DNA from 3 places in the Afipia sp. MLSD5-FHT05B12 genome. Region 2 is predicted to be linked to each of the others. Evidence: predicted binding sites of a transcription regulator. Region 2 holds the regulator's gene; each other region holds the start of a gene.
The links. Region 2 encodes PhoB, which activates phosphate uptake and scavenging genes when phosphate is short. Its sites were predicted from a motif close to TGTCATNNANCTGTCAT; they were not measured.
Positions count from the first base shown of each region.

Region 1: ugpB (sn-glycerol-3-phosphate ABC transporter substrate-binding protein UgpB) is a predicted target of PhoB. The motif match lies at 4,821-4,837, and genes of this name have one in related genera.
Region 3: phnC (phosphonate ABC transporter ATP-binding protein) is a predicted target of PhoB. The motif match lies at 5,882-5,898, and genes of this name have one in related genera.

Region 1 covers NZ_JBXAFS010000004.1:83,594-91,404, forward strand. The annotation lists gene AC1Q6J_RS07510 (Hsp20 family protein) at 1-334, opposite strand, end outside; gene AC1Q6J_RS07515 (sn-glycerol-3-phosphate import ATP-binding protein UgpC) at 492-1,589, opposite strand; gene ugpE (sn-glycerol-3-phosphate ABC transporter permease UgpE) at 1,600-2,448, opposite strand; gene ugpA (sn-glycerol-3-phosphate ABC transporter permease UgpA) at 2,448-3,329, opposite strand; gene ugpB (sn-glycerol-3-phosphate ABC transporter substrate-binding protein UgpB) at 3,443-4,768, opposite strand; gene AC1Q6J_RS07535 (CaiB/BaiF CoA transferase family protein) at 5,154-6,356, opposite strand; tRNA gene AC1Q6J_RS07540 (tRNA-Ala) at 6,557-6,632, opposite strand; gene AC1Q6J_RS07545 (TIGR02300 family protein) at 6,730-7,146, opposite strand; gene aroA (3-phosphoshikimate 1-carboxyvinyltransferase) at 7,462-7,811, shown strand, end outside.
Region 2 covers NZ_JBXAFS010000001.1:215,490-223,300, reverse strand. The annotation lists gene AC1Q6J_RS00925 (ABC transporter ATP-binding protein) at 1-750, opposite strand, end outside; gene xylB (xylulokinase) at 754-2,280, opposite strand; gene AC1Q6J_RS00915 (FAD-binding oxidoreductase) at 2,319-3,800, opposite strand; gene AC1Q6J_RS00910 (LacI family DNA-binding transcriptional regulator) at 3,946-4,947, opposite strand; gene arsC (arsenate reductase (glutaredoxin)) at 5,108-5,512, shown strand; gene phoB (phosphate regulon transcriptional regulator PhoB) at 5,571-6,281, opposite strand; gene phoU (phosphate signaling complex protein PhoU) at 6,309-7,025, opposite strand; gene pstB (phosphate ABC transporter ATP-binding protein PstB) at 7,051-7,811, opposite strand, start outside.
Region 3 covers NZ_JBXAFS010000012.1:74,251-82,061, reverse strand. The annotation lists gene AC1Q6J_RS16185 (carbon-phosphorus lyase complex subunit) at 1-162, opposite strand, end outside; gene phnH (phosphonate C-P lyase system protein PhnH) at 166-783, opposite strand; gene phnG (phosphonate C-P lyase system protein PhnG) at 783-1,241, opposite strand; gene phnF (phosphonate metabolism transcriptional regulator PhnF) at 1,372-2,103, shown strand; gene phnE (phosphonate ABC transporter, permease protein PhnE) at 2,114-2,965, opposite strand; gene phnE (phosphonate ABC transporter, permease protein PhnE) at 2,962-3,846, opposite strand; gene phnD (phosphonate ABC transporter substrate-binding protein) at 3,912-4,850, opposite strand; gene phnC (phosphonate ABC transporter ATP-binding protein) at 4,947-5,759, opposite strand; gene AC1Q6J_RS16145 (LbetaH domain-containing protein) at 5,993-6,652, shown strand; gene AC1Q6J_RS16140 (alpha-D-ribose 1-methylphosphonate 5-triphosphate diphosphatase) at 6,649-7,811, shown strand, end outside.

The DNA.
Region 1 (7,811 bases), on a different contig from region 2:
CGCCGATGACATACATCCCGTCGGCCAGCACGAAGGTGCGCTGGAAATGCCGCGCGGCGATGCCGCGGTGGATGTACTGCCGGGTCTTGTCGTCCTGCTGGCGGCCCCGGATCACGAGCTGGTTTTCCTCAGTGGTTACATCGAGTTGGTCGCGGGTAAACCCTGCGACCGCCAGCGTGATCCGCAGGCGCTCGGGCTGGCCGTCATCACGGCCGCACCGCTCGATGTTGTAAGGAGGATAACCATCCGCGCCTTTCACGACGCGATCGAGCGCACGCTCGATTTCGTCGAATCCCAAAAGGAACGGACTCGATAGCGAAGGAACACGAGACATTCACAAAGTCCTCTCGAAGCGACTTTGGGTCGGAGCCCTTGCGGCACTCCTTCCTGGGTTCCCGGCAGCCTTGCGGCCTGCCGGTTGAAACAAATATGGCGATGCCGGTTGCGTTGTTCAAGCGCCTCTAACCGCCCGTAAACAGAGGCAAAACCAGCTAACCGGCCAGCCGGCTGCGGCCGTCGGCGCTGAACAGGTGCAGTTTATCCCGCGTTGCAGAAACCCTGATTCGCTCGCCAACGGCGGGGGCGGCTTCTCCGGGCAACCGGACGATGATCTCGCCGGGAGGCAGCTCGCCCGGCCTGGCGCTGACAGTTGGCCCGTCGCCGTCGCGCGCCCTCGTGCCATAGACGAATGTTTCCGCGCCGACCCGCTCAATGGCGTCCACCACGAGTTCGAGCGCGAGTCCTCCCTGCGCCGCGCCGGCGATGGCGAAGTCTTCCGGACGGACGCCGAGGATGGCGTCTCCGGGCGCCTTGATCTGCAACGCGTCAAGCAGCCCGCCAAGATCGTTCGCCTTCACCGGCAGCAGATTCATCGGCGGCGCGCCGATAAAAGACGCGACAAAGGTGGTGGCGGGCTTGCGATAGATGTCGAGCGGCTTGCCGATCTGCTCGACCACGCCGCCGTTCATCACCACCAGAATGTCGGCGAGCGTCATCGCCTCCAGCTGATCGTGGGTGACGTAGATCGAGGTGGTCTTGAGGCGGCGTTGCAGCTTGCGGATTTCGACCCGCATCGCGATGCGCAGCTTGGCATCAAGATTCGACAGCGGCTCGTCGAACAGGAACACCTTCGGCTGCCGCACAATGGCGCGTCCCATGGCGACGCGCTGGCGCTGGCCGCCGGACAATTGCCGTGGCTTGCGCTCGAGCATCGGCGTGATTTCGAGAATCTGCGCGGCCTCGCGGACGCGCGTATCGATCTCGGGCTTCGGCATGCCGCGATTGCGCAGGCCGTAGGCCATGTTGTTGTAGACGCTCATGTGCGGATAGAGCGCGTAGTTCTGAAACACCATGGCGATGTCGCGGTCGGCCGGCTCGATCTCGTTGACCACGCGGCCGCCGATGTCGATGGTGCCGCCGGTGATGGTCTCCAGTCCCGCCACCATGCGCAGCAGCGTGGACTTTCCGCATCCGCTGGGTCCGACCAGCACGCAGAACTGTCCGTCGCCAACCTCGAAGTTGATGCCCTTGATGGCGTCGACGCCGCCGGGATAGGTCTTGCGGACATCGTGCAGAATGACGTTAGCCATCTCTTGATTCCTACTTCTCGGTCTCGACCAGCCCGCGGACGAACAGTTTCTGCATCAGGATCACGACAGCTACCGGCGGCAGCATTGCCAGCACGGCAGTCGCCATCGCCAGCTGCCATTCCGCCAGTTCGTCCGTTGTCGTCAGCATTTTCTTGATGCCGGTCACAATGGTCTGCATCGAATCCTGCGTGGTGATCAGCAGCGGCCACAGATACTGATTCCAGCCGTAAATGAACTGGATCACGAACAGCGCGGCGATGGTGGTGATCGACAGCGGCAGCAGGGTATCCTTGAAGAAGCGGAACGGACCGGCGCCGTCGATCTTCGACGCCTCGAGAAGCTCGTCGGGGATGGTCATGAAGAACTGCCGGAACAGCAGCGTGCCGGTGGCCGAGGCGATCAGGGGCAGGATCAGCCCGGCATAGGTGTCGAGCATGTGCAGATCGGCGACCACCTTGTAGGTCGGATAGATGCGGACTTCGACCGGCAGCATCAAGGTGACGAAGATAATCCAGAATGCGGTCTTGCGGAAAGGAAAGCGGAAATACACCACGGCGAATGCCGACAGGATCGAAATGCAGATCTTGCCCACCGCGATGCCGATCGCGGAGATGAAAGAATTCATCAGCATGTGACCGACCGGCTCGCGGCTGGCGCGTGAACCGCCGACGAAGATCGCCCGGTAATAATTTTCGAGGGTGTGACCACCGGGGGAGAGCGGCATGTTTCCGGTGACCACCGTGGCCGCGTCGTGCGTCGAAGCGATCAGCGCCAGATAGACCGGGAAGACGACGATGAAAACGCCGAAGATCAGGATCGCATAGGCGACGAAATCGCGCAGCGGACGATGCTCGACCATCAGTACTGCACCTTGCGTTCGACATAACGGAACTGGACAGCGGTGAGCGCGATGACGATCACCATCAGCACCACGGACTGCGCAGCGGAGCCGCCGAGATCGCCGCCGAGGCGTCCGTCGGCGTAGACCTTGTAGACCATGGTTGTGGTCGCGCCGGCCGGGCCGCCGCCTGTGACGGCATCGATGATGCCGAATGTGTCGAAGAAGACGTAGACAACATTCACCACCAGCAGGAAGAACATGGTTGGCGACAAGAGCGGAAAGACGATGGTCCAGAACCGGCGCAGGGGACCGGAGCCGTCGATGGCGGCGGCTTCCAGTACGCTCTTGGGAATCGCCTGGAGACCGGCGAGGAAGAACAGGAAGTTGTAGGAAATCTGCTTCCAGACCGCGGCCATCACAACCAGGGTCATGGCGTGGTTGCCGTTCAGCAGCGGATTCCAGTCGAAGCCAAACGCGCGCAGCGGGCGCGCCAGCGTGCCGAGCGAGGGATGGAACATGAAGATCCACAGCACGCCGGCGATCGCCGGCGCTACGGCATAGGGCCAGATCAGGAGGGTCTTGAAGGCCGGCGCCGCTTTCAGGTTCTTGTCGGCCTGGGTGGCAAACAGGAGAGCGATGCTGAGCGACAGCAGCGCGACGAGGGTTGAGAACACCACGGTCGTCAGCATCGCCTTGTAATATTCAGGCTGCGCGAACAGCGCCTCGTAATTCTCCAGACCGACGAATTCCGACGCAAGGCCAAATGCATCTTCGCGCTTGAACGATTGCCAGACCGCCTGACTTGCGGGCCAGTAGAAGAATACGAAAGTGATGACGAGCTGCGGTGTCAGCAGCAGGTATGGCAGCAGCTTGTTGTTGAAGGTGGCGGTCTTTTCCATTGGCGGCTATTCGGTCGCGCTGGAGTGGATGCCGCACACTCCCTGACCCCTCCCCGCGAGGGGGAGGGGGGATACTGACGCGACGCGCGCGGTCGTGCGAGTAAACACCCGGCCTACTTCGCGGTTTTCTCGAACGTCCGCAGCATGGCGTTGCCGCGGCTGACGGCTGCATCGAGCGCATCCTTGGCGGTCTTCTGGCCGGCAAGTGCGGCCTCAAGCTCTTCCGCCCAGAGGTCGCGCATCTGCACCATGTTGCCGAAACGCAAGCCGCGTGAATTCTCCGTCGGCTCCTTGTTGGTGAGCTCCTTCAGCGGTGTCTGTAGCGTCGGGTTCTTTTCGTAGAAGCCGTCCGCCTTGGTCTTCTCATAGGCCGCCTTGGTGATCGGCAGATAGCCGGATTCCTGGTGCAGCTTGGCCTGACGATTGGTGTCGGACAGGAAAGCGAAGAACTTGGCGACGCCCCTGTATTCGTCGGGCTTCTTGCCGCCCATCACCCAGAGCGACGCGCCGCCAATGATCGAGTTCTGCGGCGCTCCGGCGGCGTCCGGATAATACGGCATCGGCGCGGAGGTGAACGCGAACTTGGCGGTGCCCTTGGCAGTGGCGTAGTAGCCGGACGAGGTCAGGAACAGCGGGCACTCGCCGGAGGCGAAACGGCTTTCGCTCGCATTGGCGCGGCCGGAATAGTCGTAGGTCTTGTCCTTTTGCAGGTCGATCAGGTTCTGCAGGTGCTTGATGTGCAGCGGCGAGTTGAACTTCAGCACGGTGTCGAAACCATCGAGGCCGTTCGCCTTGGTGCCGATCGCGACATTGTGCCAGGCGGAGAACTGTTCGATATGCGCCCAGGATGCCCACGCATTGGAAAATCCGCAGGTGGTGTATCCGGCCGCCTTCAGCTTCTTCGCGGCGTCGAAAACCTGCGGCCAGGTCTTCGGAATCTCCGCGATGCTGGCTTTCTTCAGCGCGTCGAGATTGACCCACATCACCATCGAAGATGAGTTGAAGGGGAAGGACAGCATGTCGCCCTTCGCGGTCGAATAGTAGCCGGTGATCGCGGGGAGATAGGCCTTCGGGTCGAACGGCTCGTTGGCGTCCTTCATGAGCTGGTAGACCGGCTTGATGGCGCCCGTGGCGCTCATCATCGTCGCCGTGCCGACCTCGAACACCTGGATGATGTGCGGTGCGTTGCCGGCGCGGAATGCGGCGATGCCGGCATTCATGGTGTCGGGATAACTTCCCTTGAAGGAAGGGACGACCTTGTAGTCGCTCTGCGAGGCGTTGAAATCAGCCGCGAGCCTGTTGACGATATCGTTGTTGCCGCCGGTCATGGCGTGCCACCACTGAAGCTCGGTGACAGCGTGGGCGGGCGTTGCAAAAGCAAGAACGGTCGAAGCAGCCAGGCCCAAGAAAGCCTGAAAGCCCATCTGGCGGATTGTCATCGATATTTTCTCCCTGAAGCCGTCATCATCGTTGCGCGGGTAACAGCGCCGGATGACGTGCTGGTGACGCGGGATGGTAAGCGGGGAGGGTCGCCTGTGGGAAGCCCTAAATGGCTTCGACCTTGGGCGCAGACGGCCTCAGGGCCGTGATGCAGGCAATCCGCCGATGCGCGAATTGATCACTGTCAGGGCGACGGTCACAATGGCCGTCGTCCCGAGCGAGGGCTAGTGTCCCGTATCTGACGTTCGCTTCATTTCTCAGCACCTTCCGAGCGAACGTCGGATACGAAAGGACACTAGCAAACTATGATTCTAGTGATCCTTTGGTTCTGACATTCGCAAAAGTGCCTGCGGAAGATACAATACGAATGTCAGAACCGGATCACTAGCGCTTGCGTTCCCCGACTACCACGCCGGAGGCGCGAAGGTCGGCGATCTCTTTCGCCGAGTAGCCGAACTCTCCGAGAACCTCGTCGGTATGCTGGCTGTATTTCGGCGGCACGCGGCGCAGGCTGGCCTTGGTGCGATCGAAACGGATCGGCGAGGCGACGCCCTTGTACCAGTCCTTTTCGATGATATCGCCGCGATGCTTGGTGTGCTCGTTGGCCAGCGCCTTGTCGATTGATTGCACGGGGCCGGCCGGAAGACCCGCCGCGAGCAGACGGCGGCACAGCGGCTCGCTGTCCTCGTCCTTCAGGATATCAACGAGTACGGCGCGCAACTCGTCACGATGCGCGATACGGTCGCGATTGCGCGCGAAGCGCGGATCGGTCCCGAGCTCGGGCTTGCCGAGCTCCTTCATCAGCTTGCGGAAGGTGCCGTCATTGCCCACCCCCATGAAGATGTCGCCGTCGCGCGCCGGAAACACTGCGTAAGGAACGAGGTTCGGATGCTCGTTGCCGGTGAGCGCCGGAGGCTTGCCATGGAGGAAATAGTTCGCGGTGTGCGGATGCATGATCGCGAGGCCGGTTTCATAGAGCGTGGTCTCGAGGAACTGACCCTTGCCGGACCTGGCGCGTTCCGCCAGCGCCATCAGGATGCCGACAGCGGCATAAAGCCCCGTCGTCATGTCGACGAGTGCGACGCCAATGCGGGTCGGGCCACTCTGCGGCGATCCGGTCGAGGCCATCAGGCCGACCATGGACTGAATGATCGCGTCGTAGCCCGGGTGTCCGCCGTGCGGTCCGTCCGCGCCGAATCCGGAAATGCGGCAGTGGATAAGCCTGGGGAATTTCTCGCGCAGAAAATCATTGCCGATGCCCCATTTGTCGAGCGTTCCCGGTTTGAAGTTTTCGGTGAGAACGTCGGCGGTCTCGAGCATCTTCATCAGCACCGCGCGGCCGCCTTCCGACGCAAGGTCGAGGGCGATCGAACGCTTGTTGCGATTGGTGCCGATGAAATAAGCCGCGTCGTCGTCGTGGAACGGAGGGCCCCAGTCGCGCGTCTCGTCGCCGGCTGGCGGTTCGACCTTCACGACATCCGCGCCGTGGTCGGCGAGGATCTGCGTGCAGTAGGGACCACCAAGCACGCGCGTCAGGTCGATCACGCGTAGTCCGGCCATTGCCCCGGTCGCGGTTTGGGATGTCATTGAGTCAGCCTTCGATCAACGGAGAATGAAAGATGATGCCGCAGCGATGCAGTGTGGCACATTGAAAGAATTCGGATGGCGGCGTCAATATCGCGGCCGATTGGCATCCATGCGCGCGCGCATACGCCGCCGCCGCTCTGTTCAGTGAGCGAACGTCACGCGTTAAAATCAATTTCGCTGATTGAAATCTTGAGAGAGGCTGGTGGAGCCAGGCGGGATCGAACCGCCGACCTCTTGCATGCCATGCAAGCGCTCTCCCAGCTGAGCTATGGCCCCGAACACCTCACCGCGCGGTGGGACAGCGCGGTTTAGAACATTTGAGTCGGCGCGCGACGTGCGCGCCAGCCCGAACAATCACACTTGAGAACTTATCTCAAGTCTCTTCGTCACCCGAGACGTCGCCGATGATGTCGGTGACGTCTTCGTCGTCTTCCTCGTCCTCGGCGATGAAGGTCGAATCATCATCGTCGTCGTCGGCAAGGGTCTCATCGACTTCGATATCGTCCTCGGATTCCGGCAGCACGGCCTTGACCTTGCCGCTGCTCTCTTCGGCGTCGGCCTCTTCGAGCGAGACCAATTCTTCGGCCTCCGCGGGCTCCGGCACGATGCTGGCCGCGTTCGCGGCGGCCGCGCGTGCGGCTGCGTCAGCGCGCGTGCGTGGCGGAGGCACCGGCGCGATCGGCACGATCTCGCCAGTGTACGGCGAAATCACCGGGTTTTTGTTGAGGTCATAGAACTTTTTGCCCGTGGTCGGGCAAATGCGCTTGGTTCCGAGATCGGCTTTGGCCACGGTTTATAGTCCTGAGAATGTCTTGAAAAAGCGGTGCTTCACTTGGCTAGTTGCGCCGCCGCTGTCAATAGCGGTTTGGGGGATAAATGACCGGCCCGTGACGTCCTGTAAACCCCGTGGTAGGAGCCGCCTACCCGAGTGTCCCGAGTCCGAAGCTCGCACGGCCATGCAGCAGGTTCTTATGCGAGCTTCGGCCTCGAAGGACACTCGCAAATCTTATGATTCTGGTGTGGTTTAGGTTCAGAAGCTCGCTTGAGGACTCGCGGAGCAACGAAGCGAGCTTCTGAACTACCACACCAGCGAGGAAACGCCATCTTGACCCATTCCGACCACCCAACCCCGCTGGAATCGCGTGCGGCGGGCGCTCTCAGCGGCCGTGTCCGCGTTCCGGGCGACAAATCGATCTCTCACCGGGCCCTGATTCTGGGCGCGTTGGCTGTGGGTGAAACCCGGATATCTGGGCTTTTGGAAGGCGAGGACGTTCTTAACACCGCCAGGGCCATGGCCGCGCTCGGAGCGCGGGTCGAGCGGACCGGGGAGGGGACCTGGTCGGTCCGCGGCGTCGGGGTCGGCGGCTTCAAGGCGCCGGACGCGCCGCTCGATTTCGGCAACAGCGGGACCGGATGCCGCCTCGCCATGGGCGCGGTGGCGGGATGTCCAGTCGC
Region 2 (7,811 bases):
CACGCCGTTGAGCGCTCGGCCTTCTACGAGATTCATTTCCGGTGAACCGATAAATCCGGCCACAAAGAGATTGACAGGACGATCGTAGACCTCGAGCGGAGCCCCAACCTGCTGCACGTGACCGTCGCGCATGATAACGATGCGATTGGCAAGCGTCATCGCCTCGACCTGATCGTGGGTCACATACACCATGCTGGTGCCGACGTCCTGGTGCAGGCGAGCGATTTCCTCTCGCATCCGGACGCGCAGCTTGGCGTCCAGGTTTGACAGCGGCTCGTCCAGCAAGAACACTTCAGGCTCACGCACGAGCGCACGACCAAGCGCAACGCGTTGCATCTGGCCGCCTGAAAGCTGCTTCGGCTTGCGCTTCAGGAACTCATCAAGGCCCAGCATCTTCGCCGCACGCTGGACCCGCATGTCGATCTGCGCGGTATCCATCTTCCGCATCCGCAAACCGAAGGCGAGATTTTCGTAGATCGTCTTGTGCGGATAGAGCGCGTAGTTCTGGAACACCATCGCAATATTGCGGTCCTTCGGCTCCAGCGCGGTGACGTCGCGGTCGCCAATGAAAAGCCTGCCTGAGGTAATCTCCTCAAGACCCGCCATCATCCGCAACGTCGTCGACTTCCCGCAGCCTGATGGCCCCAGGAACACCACGAATTCACCGTCGCGAATCGTCAGATCGACACCGTGAACGGCGACGACCGGACCATAAGCCTTGCGAACCTTTTCGAGCCTAATCTCTGACATGCATCACTTGCTCTGACCGGCCACGAAACCGTGGATGCGATGATTGATCGGCGCGAGCGCCTTCTGGATATCGCGGTAAATCGGAAAACCTTGATCGTAGACAGCGGTTCGCGCCGGATCCGGCACCGCCCGCGAGACGATCTGAACAACACCGGCGGCGGCACGTTCATCCTTGAACACGCCAATGCCGACGCCTGCCAGCAATGCCGCGCCATACGAGGCATCAGCGACGGCGGGCAGTTCGACCGTGATGTTCAGCACGTCAGCGACGATCTGCCTCCACAAAGCGCTGCGCGCGCCGCCGCCGGTGAGGCGCGCCGTCGAAAAACCAAGGCCCTTGGACTTCATGACCTCAAGACAATCCCGCAGGGAGTAGGCCACGCCCTCGTAGAGCGCGCGGACGAAATGACCGCCGCCGTGGTTGAATCCCGCCCCGACAAAGTCCGCTCGCAACAGCGGATCCCAATAGGGGCTGCGTTCGCCATTAAGGTAGGGATGAAAGAACAACCCTTCCGAGCCAGGGCGCACCGCAGCAGCACGCGCGTCCATGGCGTCGAATACAGCACTCCCGTCCTCGCCCTCGCGGCGGAAGAACGTATCTCGCAGCCATTTGTGCGCAGACGCGCAGGAGTTGGTGGCAGCGATGACGTACCAATGGTCCGGCACGACATGGTAGTAGTTGATCAGCGAGAAATCGGGCCGGGCCTTGGGCGACAGCACGCTCACTGTCGCAGCCGTCGCGAGTTTCACAACGCCCATACCCTCGCGCACCATGCCGGCGCCAAAGGTCTCCGCTGCGGTGTCGGACGTGCCGCAAATTACCGGTGTGCCCTCGGCTAGGCCCGTCGCCTGCGCGGCTTTGGCCGTTACCTTGCCGACAACGGCGTTCGGCTTGACGATCGGCGGCAATGTCGCCATCGGCCAGCCGATCATTCCACAGAGCTCTTTAGACCACTCCCCTGTCTGCGCGTCCAGCATCAGGGTGCCCAGCGCGTCGATGGTGTCGGTTTCCCATGTTCCCGTGAACCGCGCGCGTAGCCAATCCTTGGCGACATAAAGCCTTGTGACGCGCGCGAACGCTTCCGGCTCATGATTGCGCAGCCACAGCATCTGCGGCAGCGTCCAGGTCGGATTGGCCCGATTGGCTCCGATCTCAAGAATACGCGCGTCAGCTTTGTCGCGAAGCTGCTGTGTCTGGTCGCGGCTGCGCTGATCATTCCACAAGATCGCAGGACGGATCACGTGGCCATCGGCATCCTCAAGCACCTGTGTATGGGCGCCAGCGGAGAATGAAATCGCGGCAATATCGGACGCGGGACGCCCGGATGCCTTTAGACCGCGGCGTAGCGCATCACACGCCGCCAGCCACCAGTCATCGGGGTTCTGTTCGCTCCAGCCCGGGTGCGGGGACGATGTCGCGACCGGTGCGGACGCCTCGCTGACCAACGAGCCATTACTCTTGATGATGCTGATCTTGAGCGAACCCGCACCGAGGTCAATGCCGACCAGTAGAGGATCAGACACGGCCATGCGCGCCCTCCCCGAATGCCGCGCCGTTGCGCGCCATCTCAATCACGGCGAATGTCTTTCGCGTTCGAGCCGGCGCGCAACCCAAGCTTTCCGGGATTCAGGAGATTGGCGGGATCGAGCGCATCCTTGATTGTCTGGAGTACACCAAGGCCTGCGCCAAGCTCGCGCTGCATCCACGGATTTCTGAAAAGACCCGCGCCGTGATGGTGCGCGATTGAGCCGCCATGATCGAGCGTCAGTTTCTGAACCGCATCCCAAAGCTTGGCATGGATCGGCAACGCCACATCATCCGCCATCGGCGGCAGACGGATCGTCATGTACTGACACGCGCCTTCCGGATAAACGTGAGACCAGTGCGCGCCGAAGTGGATGCCGGGGTGAATTTTACGCACGGCATTGCCGATGGCTTCATACATCGCGGGAATCGCCGACCAGTTGCCGGTCACCTCGATGGTATCGTTGAAATAACCCGCATCGTGCCATTTCTGCGAATAAGCGACATAGCGGTTTTCCTTCCAATGATGGAAGGGCGCGTCAGGCCCGATTTCGCCGCCGAGATTCTTGGCAATCGCCAGGGCCATGTCCTGCTCGACCGTAATCAGCGGTTCGCTGCCGCTGAACATCATCATGGCCAAGTAAGGCTTGATCTTGAACAACGCGATGTCCTTGGTGCGTTCATCGCTCTCAACCCGGTCGTAAAGCCGCACGATGGCCGGGCGCAGCTCCGCCTGCATGATGAGACGCGCGCAATCCAAGGCTGCTTGCTGCGTCGGAAAGGCCAGCACGACGCCACGCTCGATCTCCGGCTTTTTCCAGATTCGCAGCGTCGCTTCCGTAATAATACCGAATGCCCCCTCACCGCCGATCATCAGATCGCGGATCGATGGACCGACCGAACGCCGCGCGACCGGGCGGACTTCAAGCGGGGTACCGTCCGGCAGCACAGCCCTCAAACCGACAGCAATGTCTTCGATCTTTCCGTAACGGCTGCTGGCTTGGCCACCGCCTCGGCATGCGAGCCAGCCACCAACAGTGGAAATTTCGATTGACTGCGGCAAGTGACCGCTTGTGTATCCGGCCTCATTAAGTTGACGTTCGAACTCGGCACCATTCATGCCTGCCTGCACGGTCACAACCGCATCGGTCGGATTGATCGAAACGATTTTGTCGAGCCGGCGCGTGTCCAGCATGATTTCGCCGCCGAGCGGAATCGCGCCGCCCAGAACTCCCGAGCCGTTACCATAAGGAATAATCGGAACGTTACGCGCCTTCGCAAGCTGAACGATGCGAATAACCTCATCCTCGTTCGCTGGACGCACAACAAGACGCGGCACCGCGCCCGCAAGTGCGCCGGCGCGCTCACGGAAAACCGCAAACGGCAGGCGATCACGCGCATAGCCGAGGCGCTGCTCGAATGATGCCAGAACGTTGGCGTTGCCTACGATTGCGCCGAAAGCGGAGACGAGGCTTTCATCGACATGATCGGTTTCACGCACGGCAGCGATGGTGGTTGCAGTCATGACAGGCCCTTTTCAGAGGCCGAATTCGCCACGCTCACTCGGCGCACTCCCCTGATCGCATTGCATTTTCTGACGATTGAACAAGTGGCTTGCACAATCGTTTGTTCAAACGTCGTACAAACCGCCCCTGCGGTCAAGTGAAAATTTAGCGCGGGGCTGGGCCTGTGGAAGCGCGGATGACAAGACCGTCCGGCGCCAGCGGCGCGACGGGTTGCGGCGTACCGCCGTTCAAAAGGTCGATCAGAAGGTCGGACGCAATTTCGCCCATCAATTCCGTGGGCATCTTCACCGATGTCAGCTGCGGATAGAGCATTGTCGCGACCGGCGCATCGTGCAGACCCACCACCGACACGTCGCGCGGAATTTGCAGACCCGCCTCATGCAACACAGCCATCGCACCTGCCGCGGTCACCAGCGTGGCGCCCAGAACAGCCGTCGGCTTCAGTGCAAGAAGACTGCGCATCGCATCCGCCCCGCCCTCCGCCGTGTATCCGGCGACAGCGACCAGCTTCGGATCGAACGGAATACCGTGCCGCTTCAGTCCATCGCGATAGCCGGCCAATCGTTCACCAGCATTGAATCCGCCGGGACGGCCCGCGAGATGCGCGATCCGCTTGTGGCCCATCTGCGCCAGATGATCGACGGCAATTGCCGCCGCGGCGCGGCTATCCAGTACGACGCAATAAGAGCTGCCCGACAGTTGCCGGTTGAGCAGCACGAATGGCGTGTGAGTGGATTCAAGTTCCTCACGCAGCAGGCTGTCATCATCAAGGCTTGCGACCAGCAGCCCATCGACACGGTTGCCATGCGACAGTCGATGATAAACGGCGTCGGTCGCGCCTGATTCCCGGTGCGCAATCAGCAACGAATAGCCATGACGCGCCGAAGATTTTTCGGCACCGCGAATGGCGGACGCAAACACCGGATTGTCGAGTTGCGGAACGATAAGGCCGAGTGTCCGGCTGCGCGACGTCCGCAAACTCTGCGCGAGCGTATTTGGTGAATAATCCAGGCTACGAGCGCTTTCGAGAATCCGTTCGCGCGTCTCCGGGCGAATGCGTTGGCTCTCCTCACCGCGCAGCACCCGCGAAGCGGTGGATACGTCGACCCCCGCCATACGCGCAACATCGGCTAATCTTGGCCTCATCGATTCCAACATCCCAAGCGGCGACCAGCGCGGCGAGCGTAGACTTGGAGGCCTGATAAAACAAGCAATCCCCAGGCGCGGACTCGACGCAATCCGACGATCAATGTACAAGGCTTGCGGTCGAAAACTGAATAGGCCGGGTTAAAGCACGGATGCAGCCATGAATGTCACCATCTATCACAACCCGGACTGCGGAACGTCCCGCAACACGCTGGCTATGATCCGGCAAAGCGGCACCGAGCCGACGATCATTGAATATCTGAAGGAACCGCCCACCCGCGCAGAGCTGATCGAGCTTATTGCGGCGATGGGAGTTTCGGTGCGCTCACTTCTGCGCGAGAAAGGCACGCCTTATGCCGAACTTGGACTCGGCGACCCGAGGTGGACAGATAACGAGCTGATCGATCTGATGCTCGTACACCCAATTCTGATCAATCGGCCGATTGTCGTGACATCCAAGGGCGTCAGGCTGTGCCGACCATCGGAGGCTGTGCTCGACGTTCTGCCAAATCCGCACATTGGCAGATTCGTCAAGGAAGACGGCGAAATCATCAACGCGGTCTGACGGCACATCGCTAACCAACACCCCGCGCATGCGAGGTGAAGGTCAGATAGCCCGTGACTCAACCTTGTGACTCAGCCTTGGCGAAACGATCGTCAAGCGCGTAGCCCGCGCCACGGACCGTGCGGATCGGATCCGACTCGCGTCCAAGATTCAGGAGTTTCCTGAGGCGGCCGATATGCACATCCACCGTGCGCTCGTCGATATAAATGTCACGTCCCCACACGCCATCAAGCAGTTGCTCGCGGCTGAACACACGCCCCGGATGTTCCAGAAAGAACTCGAGAAGCCGGTATTCGGTCGGACCGAGATCTATCGGACGCCCGGAACGGGCAACACGCCGGCGGTCCCGGTCAAGCTCGATGTCGCCAAAGGCGAGAACTGTCGCGAGGCGCTCCGGACTGGCGCGGCGCAGCAAGCCTTTTACGCGAGCGAGCAGTTCGGGCACCGAGAACGGCTTGACGATATAATCGTCCGCGCCGGTCGCAAGCCCTCTCACTCTTTCGCTTTCCTCGCCGCGCGCAGTCAGCATGATGATCGGGATTTGCTTGGTTTCGGGACGCGCTCGCAGCCGACGGCACAATTCGATCCCAGATAGGCCCGGAAGCATCCAGTCGAGTACAATAAGATCGGGAACATGCTCCTTGAGCCGCGTATCAGCATCGTCGCCGCGGGCGACCGTTTCGACGTCGTAGCCCTCGGCATCCAGGTTGTAGCGAAGCAGCGTAGTCAACGCCTCTTCGTCCTCGACCACAAGAATTCGGGCGCTCATTTCCAGTCCTTCAGTTCTTCGTACAAATTAACTGCCTGACGCGACCGTTGCAAAGTTCGTCATATCGCCCTTCGGGCGCTGATCGAGCATCTGCTGGCCTTCGATCATGTAGAAAACCGTCTCGGCGATGTTGGTCGCATGGTCGCCGATACGTTCAATATTCTTGGCGCAGAACATCAGGTGAATACAGAAACCGATGTTACGCGGGTCTTCCATCATGTAGGTCAGAAGTTCGCGGAACAGAGAGGTGCAGATCGCATCGACCTCCTCATCCCCCTTCCAGACTATCATCGCGGCCGGCAGATCGTGCGCTGCGTAAGCATCGAGTACCGACTTGACCTGCGACTGCACCAGGTCGGTCATGTGTTCCAGGCCGCGGATCAATTTCAGCGGATGGAAATCACTATCGAGCGCCGCGACGCGTTTGCCGATATTCTTGGACAGGTCGCCGATGCGCTCCAGATCGGTCGCAACCCGCATCGAACTGACGATCTCGCGTAGGTCGACCGCCATCGGCTGGCGGCGAGCGATCGTGAGTACCGCACGCTCTTCGATCAGATGCTGCAACTTGTCGATCTCGAGATCGGCGGCGACAACGCGCTTGCCCAGCGCGACATCGCGCCGGATCAATGCATCGACGGAATCGACGATCTGCCGTTCGGCCAGGCCGCCCATCTCGGCAACAAGCCGGTTTAGCTCCTGAAGGTCTTCGTCGAACGCCTTGGCGGTATGATCTGAACCCATGGTATGTCTCTCCCGCGAATGCGCGTCAGCCGAAGCGGCCGGTGATGTAATCTTGCGTGCGCCGATCGGTTGGCGAGGTGAAGATTTTGTTGGTATCGTCGAACTCAACCAGTTCGCCGAGATACATAAAGGCTGTCTTGTCAGACACACGCGCCGCCTGCTGCATATTATGCGTCACGATGGCGATCGTGTAGTCTTCCTTGAGTTCCTGGATCAGTTCTTCAACCTTGGCGGTCGAAATCGGATCGAGCGCCGAGCAAGGCTCGTCGAACAGGATGACTTCGGGACGAACCGCGACAGTGCGTGCAATGCACAGGCGCTGCTGCTGGCCGCCTGACAGGCTGAGGCCGCTGGCGTTCAGCTTGTCCTTGACCTCGTTCCAGAGCGCGCCGCCCTTCAGCGCGGCCTCGACCCGGCCGTCCATTTCCGACTTCGATATCTTCTCATAGAGTCTGATGCCGAACGCGATGTTCTCATAGATCGTCATCGGGAATGGCGTCGGCTTCTGAAACACCATTCCGATCCGGGCGCGCAGCAGGTTCAAATCGAGCTTCGGATCGAGAATATTGGTCGAATCCAGCATCAATTGACCGACGGCGCGCTGACCGGGATAAAGATCGTACATACGGTTGAAGATGCGCAGCAACGTCGATTTGCCGCAGCCCGACGGACCGATGAAGGCGGTCACTCGGTTCTCGCCGAGAACAAGATTAATGTTCTTCAGAGCATGGTGCTCACCATAGTAGAAGTTCAGGTCACGCGCGGTCACCTTGGGCCGCGCATCAA
Region 3 (7,811 bases), on a different contig from region 2:
AAGCGAGCCTTCGGTCATCACCCGATCGACCGCCAGCGATAGCTGCCCGGAAATCTGCTCTAGCGAAAGATCAAGAATAGCCGGATCACCGCGACGCTCATGCGCAAGCAGCCGGTGTGCATTCTCAATGGCGCGTTCACCACCCTTGACAGCAACGTACATGGATCAGGCCTCCATCGTAGCAACGTGCGTACTACGCGGCAGCGCCACCAGCTCAGCTCCGCACACCAGCAGCAGATCAACACCGCGCGGAAACAGCGCGTGGTTGGCCTGCATGCGCGCGACGAAATCGAAAGGCAGAGTGCCCGCGCGCAATGTGGACGTGCCACGAATACCAGGACCGCTCAGGATCAGTTCCGATCCTTCCGTCAACGTATCGACCTGAATCACCAGCGTGGTTGAACGATCAGGGTATTCCGGCGTCCCGAGCGCAAATTTCTTGAAATCCTGCAATGCCGTACCATCCTGTATCAGGGCGAACGCGGCGCGGGATGCATCGCCTGTCAGCGGGGCACCTGTCTGAAACCGCAGCCATGCATCCATCGCGGGTTCGGCTGAAAAGCGATCATCAATCCAGATCAGCGTGTCGTGGTCGAACAGGGCCAACGAGACGGCGGCAGTGGCAGCCATCATGGGCGACGGTGCATGAACTGCCTCGGCTACGGTTTGAACCGAGCCGGGATGCGCCAGCGCATTCATCACGCTGCGGAATACAGATTGCGACGATTGCACCGGATCTGCAAAGCCATCGGTGGACCCAAGGCTGGCGCGAAGTGTCATCATCAACCCTCTCCTCTCACCAAGGTGAAGAAATCGACCCGCGTCGCCGCTGTCTCTGCCGCCTGCCGGGATCGTGCGCCTTCAAGTTCACGACGCAACGGCGCAATGACCTTTTGTTCGACGTCGGCCTTGAGGCCGCTGTTCTGGATGAGCGCATCGCACAGGGCGATCAGCCGCGCCTTCTCGCCGTCCCGCCCCAGCACATAGCCGAAGCCAAGTTCACCGGAGGCCAGTCGCACCGCCGCGCGGGAAACACTAGCCTCGCCGAGGTTGAACGGCGCGCCGTCACCGCCGATCCGCCCTTGAATCATGACAAGTCCGCTCTCGGGTTGCCGGGCCATCTCATAAGACGGAACATCGAGCGCTTCGAAACAGGCCAGAATCCGCTCCGTCGGGGCGTGCGCGAGCACGGACATCGCGTCGCGACGGCCGATTTGCGATGTGGCGTGTGGTTGAATCATGTCCAGCTTGCCGATTCCAAGTTGTCTATGTTAGTAGACAACTTCGTAACGCAGCGCCATGACAAACTGGTGACGTCGACATGATTTTCACAGCGCCTGGAATTGGCCGCCCAACCATGCTGTCGCGGCCATGAGTCTGTCGGGAGAAACTGCCACAGGTGTTGCGTTATGGCGCCGTGTCGCGGATTCCATCGAGCAATCTATCGCCGACGGAACCTATGCCCGCGATACGCGCCTGCCCGGTGAGCTGGAAATTGCGGAGATCCATCGCGTTAACCGCCATACGGTGCGGCGCGCGCTGGCGGCGCTGGCCGAACGCGGACTGGTTCGTGCAGAGCGCGGCAGCGGCACTTACGTCGAAGCGCCACGCATCGCTTACCCACTACGCTCGCGTACACGCTTCTCTGAGATTGTCGGTGCTGGCGGCCTTGAGGCCAGTGGTCAGTTACTGAGCGCGTCGGTCGAACCGGCGACACGAGACCTGGCCAAGCGGCTCGGGCTGAAGACGGATGCGCCGTTGCTTCGGATTGACGCTTTGCGGATGGCGAACCGCATTCCAATATGCCTCGGAACCACCTGGCTGGATGCGAACCGTTTCACCGACGGGGGGCTGGTCTATGAGAAGACCCGCTCAATGACCAAGCTACTCGCACATTTTGGCGTGCGCGACTACCGCCGCGAATGGACCAACGTCTCAGCCTCCATCGCCGACGCAGCCGATGCGACCCGGCTTGATCTCGCCCTTGGCCGCCCCGTGCTGGTCGCTGATAGCCTGGATGCGGAGCCGAACGGAACGCCCCTGCTCACCACTCGCGCACGCTTTGCGGCGGAGCGCGTCCAGTTCGTGATCGAGAATAAATGAGGCATAAAAGTCAGTGATGCGCTTCACCGGCGCGGCCAATGATCGCAAAGCGCAGCCGGTTTGAGATCAAATCAATCACCGCGACCGCCGCCAAGATCATCAGGATCAAGGCCGAGACCTTCTGCCATTCCAGCACGCGGATTTGTTCGGCCAGTTGCAACCCGATGCCACCAGCGCCGACAATGCCGATGATGGTGGCCGAGCGCGTATTGGATTCAATGAAGTAGAGAATTTGGCCCGCTAGGACAGGAAGAACCTGCGGCATCAGGCCGAAACGAATTTCCTGTAGTTTGCTGCCGCCCGCTGCGCGAATGCCCTCGACCTGCTTGCGGTCCGCACCTTCGATAGCCTCGGAGAAAAGCTTTCCGAACGCGCCAAAATCCGAGGTCGCAATCGCCAGTACACCGGCGAACGGTCCGAGTCCCACCACATTGATCCAGACCAGCGCCCAGATCAGTGTATCGACGCCGCGGACCGAATCCAGAAAGCGGCGAACCGGAAAACGAAGGAAAATGGACGGAATGATGTTCCGCGCCGCCAGCAGGCTGACCGGCAGCGCTAATATCGCCGCCAGCAGCGATCCCAGAAAAGCGATCGACAGCGTTTCCCCCATCGCCACGAGATAGGTGGGAAACGACGTACCGGGATCCGGAGGGATCATCAGTGTGACGAACCAGCCAAGTTGCCTGAAGCCCGTAACCAGGCGGTCAATCGAAAATTCAAGATACCAGCAGCCGAAGAAAAACAGCGCGATAGCAGCCAACCCGACGGCGAGCATCTTCAGGCGGGCGGTATGCGATCCCCGGAAAAGGTCCGGATATTGAATCGCAAGCTCCTTCGGATCTCTGGCCGCCGGTGTCATGCGCGCTGCTCCGATCCGAACAGCCGCCCGCGCAGCCAACCAGTGCAGATATCGATGACGAACACGGTGACGATGACCATCAGCAGAATGGCACTGACGTCGGAGTAAAAGAACTTGCGCACCGCCGCGACCAGCTCCTGACCGATGCCACCGGCACCGACAAAGCCCATCACAGACGCCTCGCGCACGTTAATTTCGAACCGCAGCAATGTGTAGCTCGCAAACCCCGGCATTACTTGCGGCAACACGGCAAACCGAACGGCAGACATCCAGCTCGCACCGGTGGAGCGGACACCCTCAAGCGGCTTCATGTCGATATTTTCGGCCTGCTCGGAATAGAGCTTGCCCAGCGCGCCTATCGAATGAATCGCGATGGCTAGTACGCCGGCCATCGGCCCAAGACCAAAGGCGATCACGAAGATCAGCGCAAACACGATACTGGGAACCGTGCGGCAGAATTCCAGCGACCTACGCACAACAAACCGCAGAACCGGATGCGGCGACAGGTTGGCGGCAGCGAGGAAGTTGAGGACAAATGCGCCCAGTGCGCCAATGGTGGTGCCTACATAGCTCAGCAGCAGCGTTTCTGCGAGCAGCTTAAGCCATTTTTGCCAGCCCCAGAACCATTCGGCAGGATCGGTCCAGACCCGCTGGCCTGTGTCGAGGTTCAGAATGCGGTCGAAGTAACCAACAAAGTTTCCGATCTTCTCGATGAATGTCTTCGGCGCCACCTCGGCGCCAAAACCCGCAACGATCAGTAGTGCGACAAATACGACAAGACCCGCCACAAAGCGCAGACGCTTGCGAGAGATAGCGCCGTCATACGCAGCCTGGAGCGCCGCGATCTGCTGGGGCGGATAGCTGGAAAGACTGATTGTCAAAATGAAACTGCTCTATGAGCGAAAGAAGAAGGGCCGAATAGGCAATCTGTCCGGCCCTTCGTCAGTCAGGATGCCTTCTTCTTGCGAAGACTGTCGACGAACTTGATCAGTTCGATCATGCCATCCCAATCCTTGGTCGTGGCCGGGGCGAAGTCCTTCTTCTGTCCGTCGGACAGCCTGTCGAAAGCCACCTTATCCTTGGCGGGCGCTTCGAAGAAGGCCTTCTCGATGTTCGCCTTCAGATCAGCCGGCATATCGGCCAGAATCGCATATGGGCCGTTCAGGATCGGCGCCGATTTTTGGACGATGCGGAAATCTTCCTTCTTCATCGCCGAGCCGTCCGCATTCTTTAGCATGCCCTTGATCAGCATCTGGGAGAGGGTCGAGTCGTTATCAGCGGTCCACTGGTTGGCGGCGACATCGACCGTCCCCTGCGAAAGCGCCAGCAGTGCATTTTCATGGCTACCGGTGAACACCACCTTGCCGAAATACGATTCCGCGTCGGTGATCTGCATCTTGTTCAGTTCAAAGCGCGGAACATTGTTGCCGGAGGTCGAATTCGGATCGACCAAGCCGAGGTTCTTACCCTTGAGATCGTCGATATTCTTGTAAGGCCCCTTCGCCAGAACGAAGAACATCGAATAGTAGCCGGTGGTACCGTCGATGTTGCGGTCGTGCGCAAACGCATCGGTCTTGACCCCGGTGAGGCGCGCGCGGGCGAACGCCGCCGAACCGTAGCTCGCAATGTGGATGGTTCCGGTGCGTTGACCCTCAATGACCGCTGCATAATCATTGGCGATGCGAAGGTTCACCTTCACGCCAAGTTCCTTGCTCAGATAAGAAATGAACGGCGCCCAGCGCTCAGTGACGCCGGACGCGTTCTCGGCGGGGACAACCGCGAAAGTGAGTTCGGAATACCTGGCCTTCCAGTCCTGAGCGGAAGCAGCAGTGGCGCTTAAAGCGAGCGCGGCAGCGCCCGCAATAACGATACGGCGATTGATCATGATGTCCTCTGTGGTCGGTTATCGTAGGGTTCAGGGTCGAATGTGATGACTCAAAGCATGACGCAATCCAAAGACCGCTTCACGACATCGGCACGATTATGCAACCGCGGCAGTTTCAAAAGCCGGTGCCAGTGTTCCGGGCACAAAGTCCGGGGTCTCGTCCATCACTTCGCCAGCTTCGAGATCGTAGAGTTCGCGCGCGATCGTGTCGGTGAGTGCCGCTGGGGCGCCGTCGAACACGATACGGCCCGCAGACATGCCGATCAGGCGGTCGCAGTATGTCCGCGCCAAATCGAGCGAGTGGAGATTGCAGATCACCGTGATGCCGAAATGCTTGTTGATGCGCAGCAGCGCATCCATCACGATGCGGGTGTTGCGCGGATCTAGCGACGCAATCGGCTCATCCGCCAGAATAATATCGGGTTGCTGAACCAGCGCACGGGCGATCGCCACACGCTGCTGCTGACCGCCAGAAAGCTGGTCGGCGCGCTGCGCGGCCATCGGCATCATATCGAACTGCTCGAGAGCGGAAATAGCAATCGCCTTGTCGTCCTGCGGCCAAAGCTGGATCAACGACCGCCACTGGGGTACGCCTGCGAGGCGCCCCATCAGGACGTTGGTCAGAACATCAAGCCGCCCGACCAGATTGAATTGCTGAAAGATCATTGCCGAACGCGCGCGCCAGCGGCGCAAATCGCGGCCCTGCAAGGCAGTCACATCTACACCTTCGAACAGGATTCGCCCGCCGGTCGGCTTCTCAAGCCGGTTGATCATCCGCAGCAGCGTCGATTTTCCGGCACCAGACCGGCCGATCACACCGACAAAACGGCCAGGTTCAATCGAGAAAGACGCATTATCGACGGCCGTCTTCGCGCCGAACCGGCACGTTAATCCGTCCACCTCAAGCATGCGCCGACTCCGTCCAAGTATGCTCCCCTCTCGCTAGCGTGGGTTTCCTACAGTTGTGTGACATACCTGCTTGAGGCGGTTGCTCTCCCCCGAAATTGCGGGTGCTGTGACGAAATGCTCTCCGTCATCCAATTTTCACGATGTCGTCACGAAACGGCATGAAGAGATGTTGACCTCCTCGCCAATGCACCGGCTCTCGCCGGGCGCAGCACCTCTCCCGAGAAAAGCCGTTCATGGTCGGCAAGATCCTATCCGCTCACCCCTTCATCGATCCGACCGCGACCCTGCGTGACAGCAACGCGGGCGCCTATTGCGAAATTGGCGCGCGCACGATCCTGCACGAAGTCACGCTCGGCGATTACTCCTACGTCGTAAATGACAGTCAGATCGCTTACGCGACCATCGGAAAATTCTGCTCAATCGCCGCGATGACAAGGATCAATCCCGGCAATCATCCGATGCATCGCGCGGCGCAAGCGCACTTCTCTTATCGCGCCAGCGCCTATTTTCCCGGCGAGCCCGATGAGGCCGAGTTCTTCGCGTGGCGGCGCAGTCACCACGTGACATTCGGTCATGACGTATGGATTGGCCATGGCGCCATTATCCTGCCGGGCCGCTGCATCGGGACTGGCGCCGTGGTTGCAGCCGGAGCCGTCGTCACCAAGGACGTGCCGGCCTACACGATCGTCGGTGGAAATCCCGCCAAGCTGATCCGGCGGCGGTTCTCGGAACGCGCGGCGGATGAACTGATGACGCTGGCATGGTGGAACTGGGGGCACGATCGCTTGCGATCCGCATTGCCGGATTTCAGGACTCTACCGGTTGAAGACTTCATCGAAAAGTATCGGCATACCGCACCAATAGAGCAGACCTTGAAAGCAGCTGACACATGACGGACATCTTGATCGAAGGCGGCGAAGCGCTGGTCGGAAGCGATCTTGTCGACGCATCCATTCACGTCGCAAACGGAAAAATTGCGGAAATTTCATCGCGTAGCGGTGCAGCTTCCCTTCGCCTCAACGGCGATGGCCTGATCGCCCTGCCGGGCATCGTGGATATGCATGGCGACGCTTTCGAACGCCAGATGATGCCCCGCCCCGGTGTGGATTTCCCGATCGATGTGGCGCTGGTCGACAGCGACCGTCAGGCGATTGCCAACGGCATCACGACGGTCTTCCACGCTACCACGTGGTCCTGGGAACCCGGCCTGCGCGGGACCGAGAACGCGCACCGCTTGCTCGATGCAATCGAAGCCATGCAGCCTCGGCTTGCCGCTGACACACGCTTTCATCTACGGCAGGAGACGTTCAACCTTGACGCCGAGCCCACCATTGCCAACTGGCTGGCTGCCGGACGCATCGACCTCCTCGCCTTCAACGATCACATGCATATGACCGCCGCGTCGATGAGCAACCCGAAGAAGCGCGCCCGCATGGTAGAGCGCTCCGGTCTCAGCGAAGGTGAGTTCGACAAACTGGTCGAGCGAGTCATGGCCCGCGCGGGCGACGTTCCGAACTCAATTACACGGCTCGCGTCCATCGGCCGCGACCATAGCATTCCATTGCTGTCCCATGACGATGAATCGCCGGATCAGCGTACTGGCTTCCGCGACTTGGGCATCGATATCGCCGAATTCCCGATCAACGAGGAAACCGCCCGTGCGGCCATCGACGGCGGCGACTTCACCGTGTTCGGAGCGCCAAACGTCGTGCGCGGCGGCAGCCATACCGGCTGGACCAGCGCGGCCGACATGGTGAGCAAGGGTCTGTGCTCGATTCTGGCTTCGGACTATTACTACCCGGCCCCCCTGCTCGCGGCGTTCCTGCTAGCCGCAAATAACACTCTGCCTCTGCCGCAAGCCTGGGCACTGATCTCCGGTGCTCCTGCGGCGGCAACAGGTCTCCACGATCGCGGCCAAATCGCCGTCGGGAAACGCGCCGACATCATTCTTGTTGATGCGCAGGAACCGCTCAGACCTCGAGTCGTTGCCGCAATTGCCGGCGGCCATATGGTTCATCTAACAGAACCGCGGCGGATTTTGTCGACAGCACC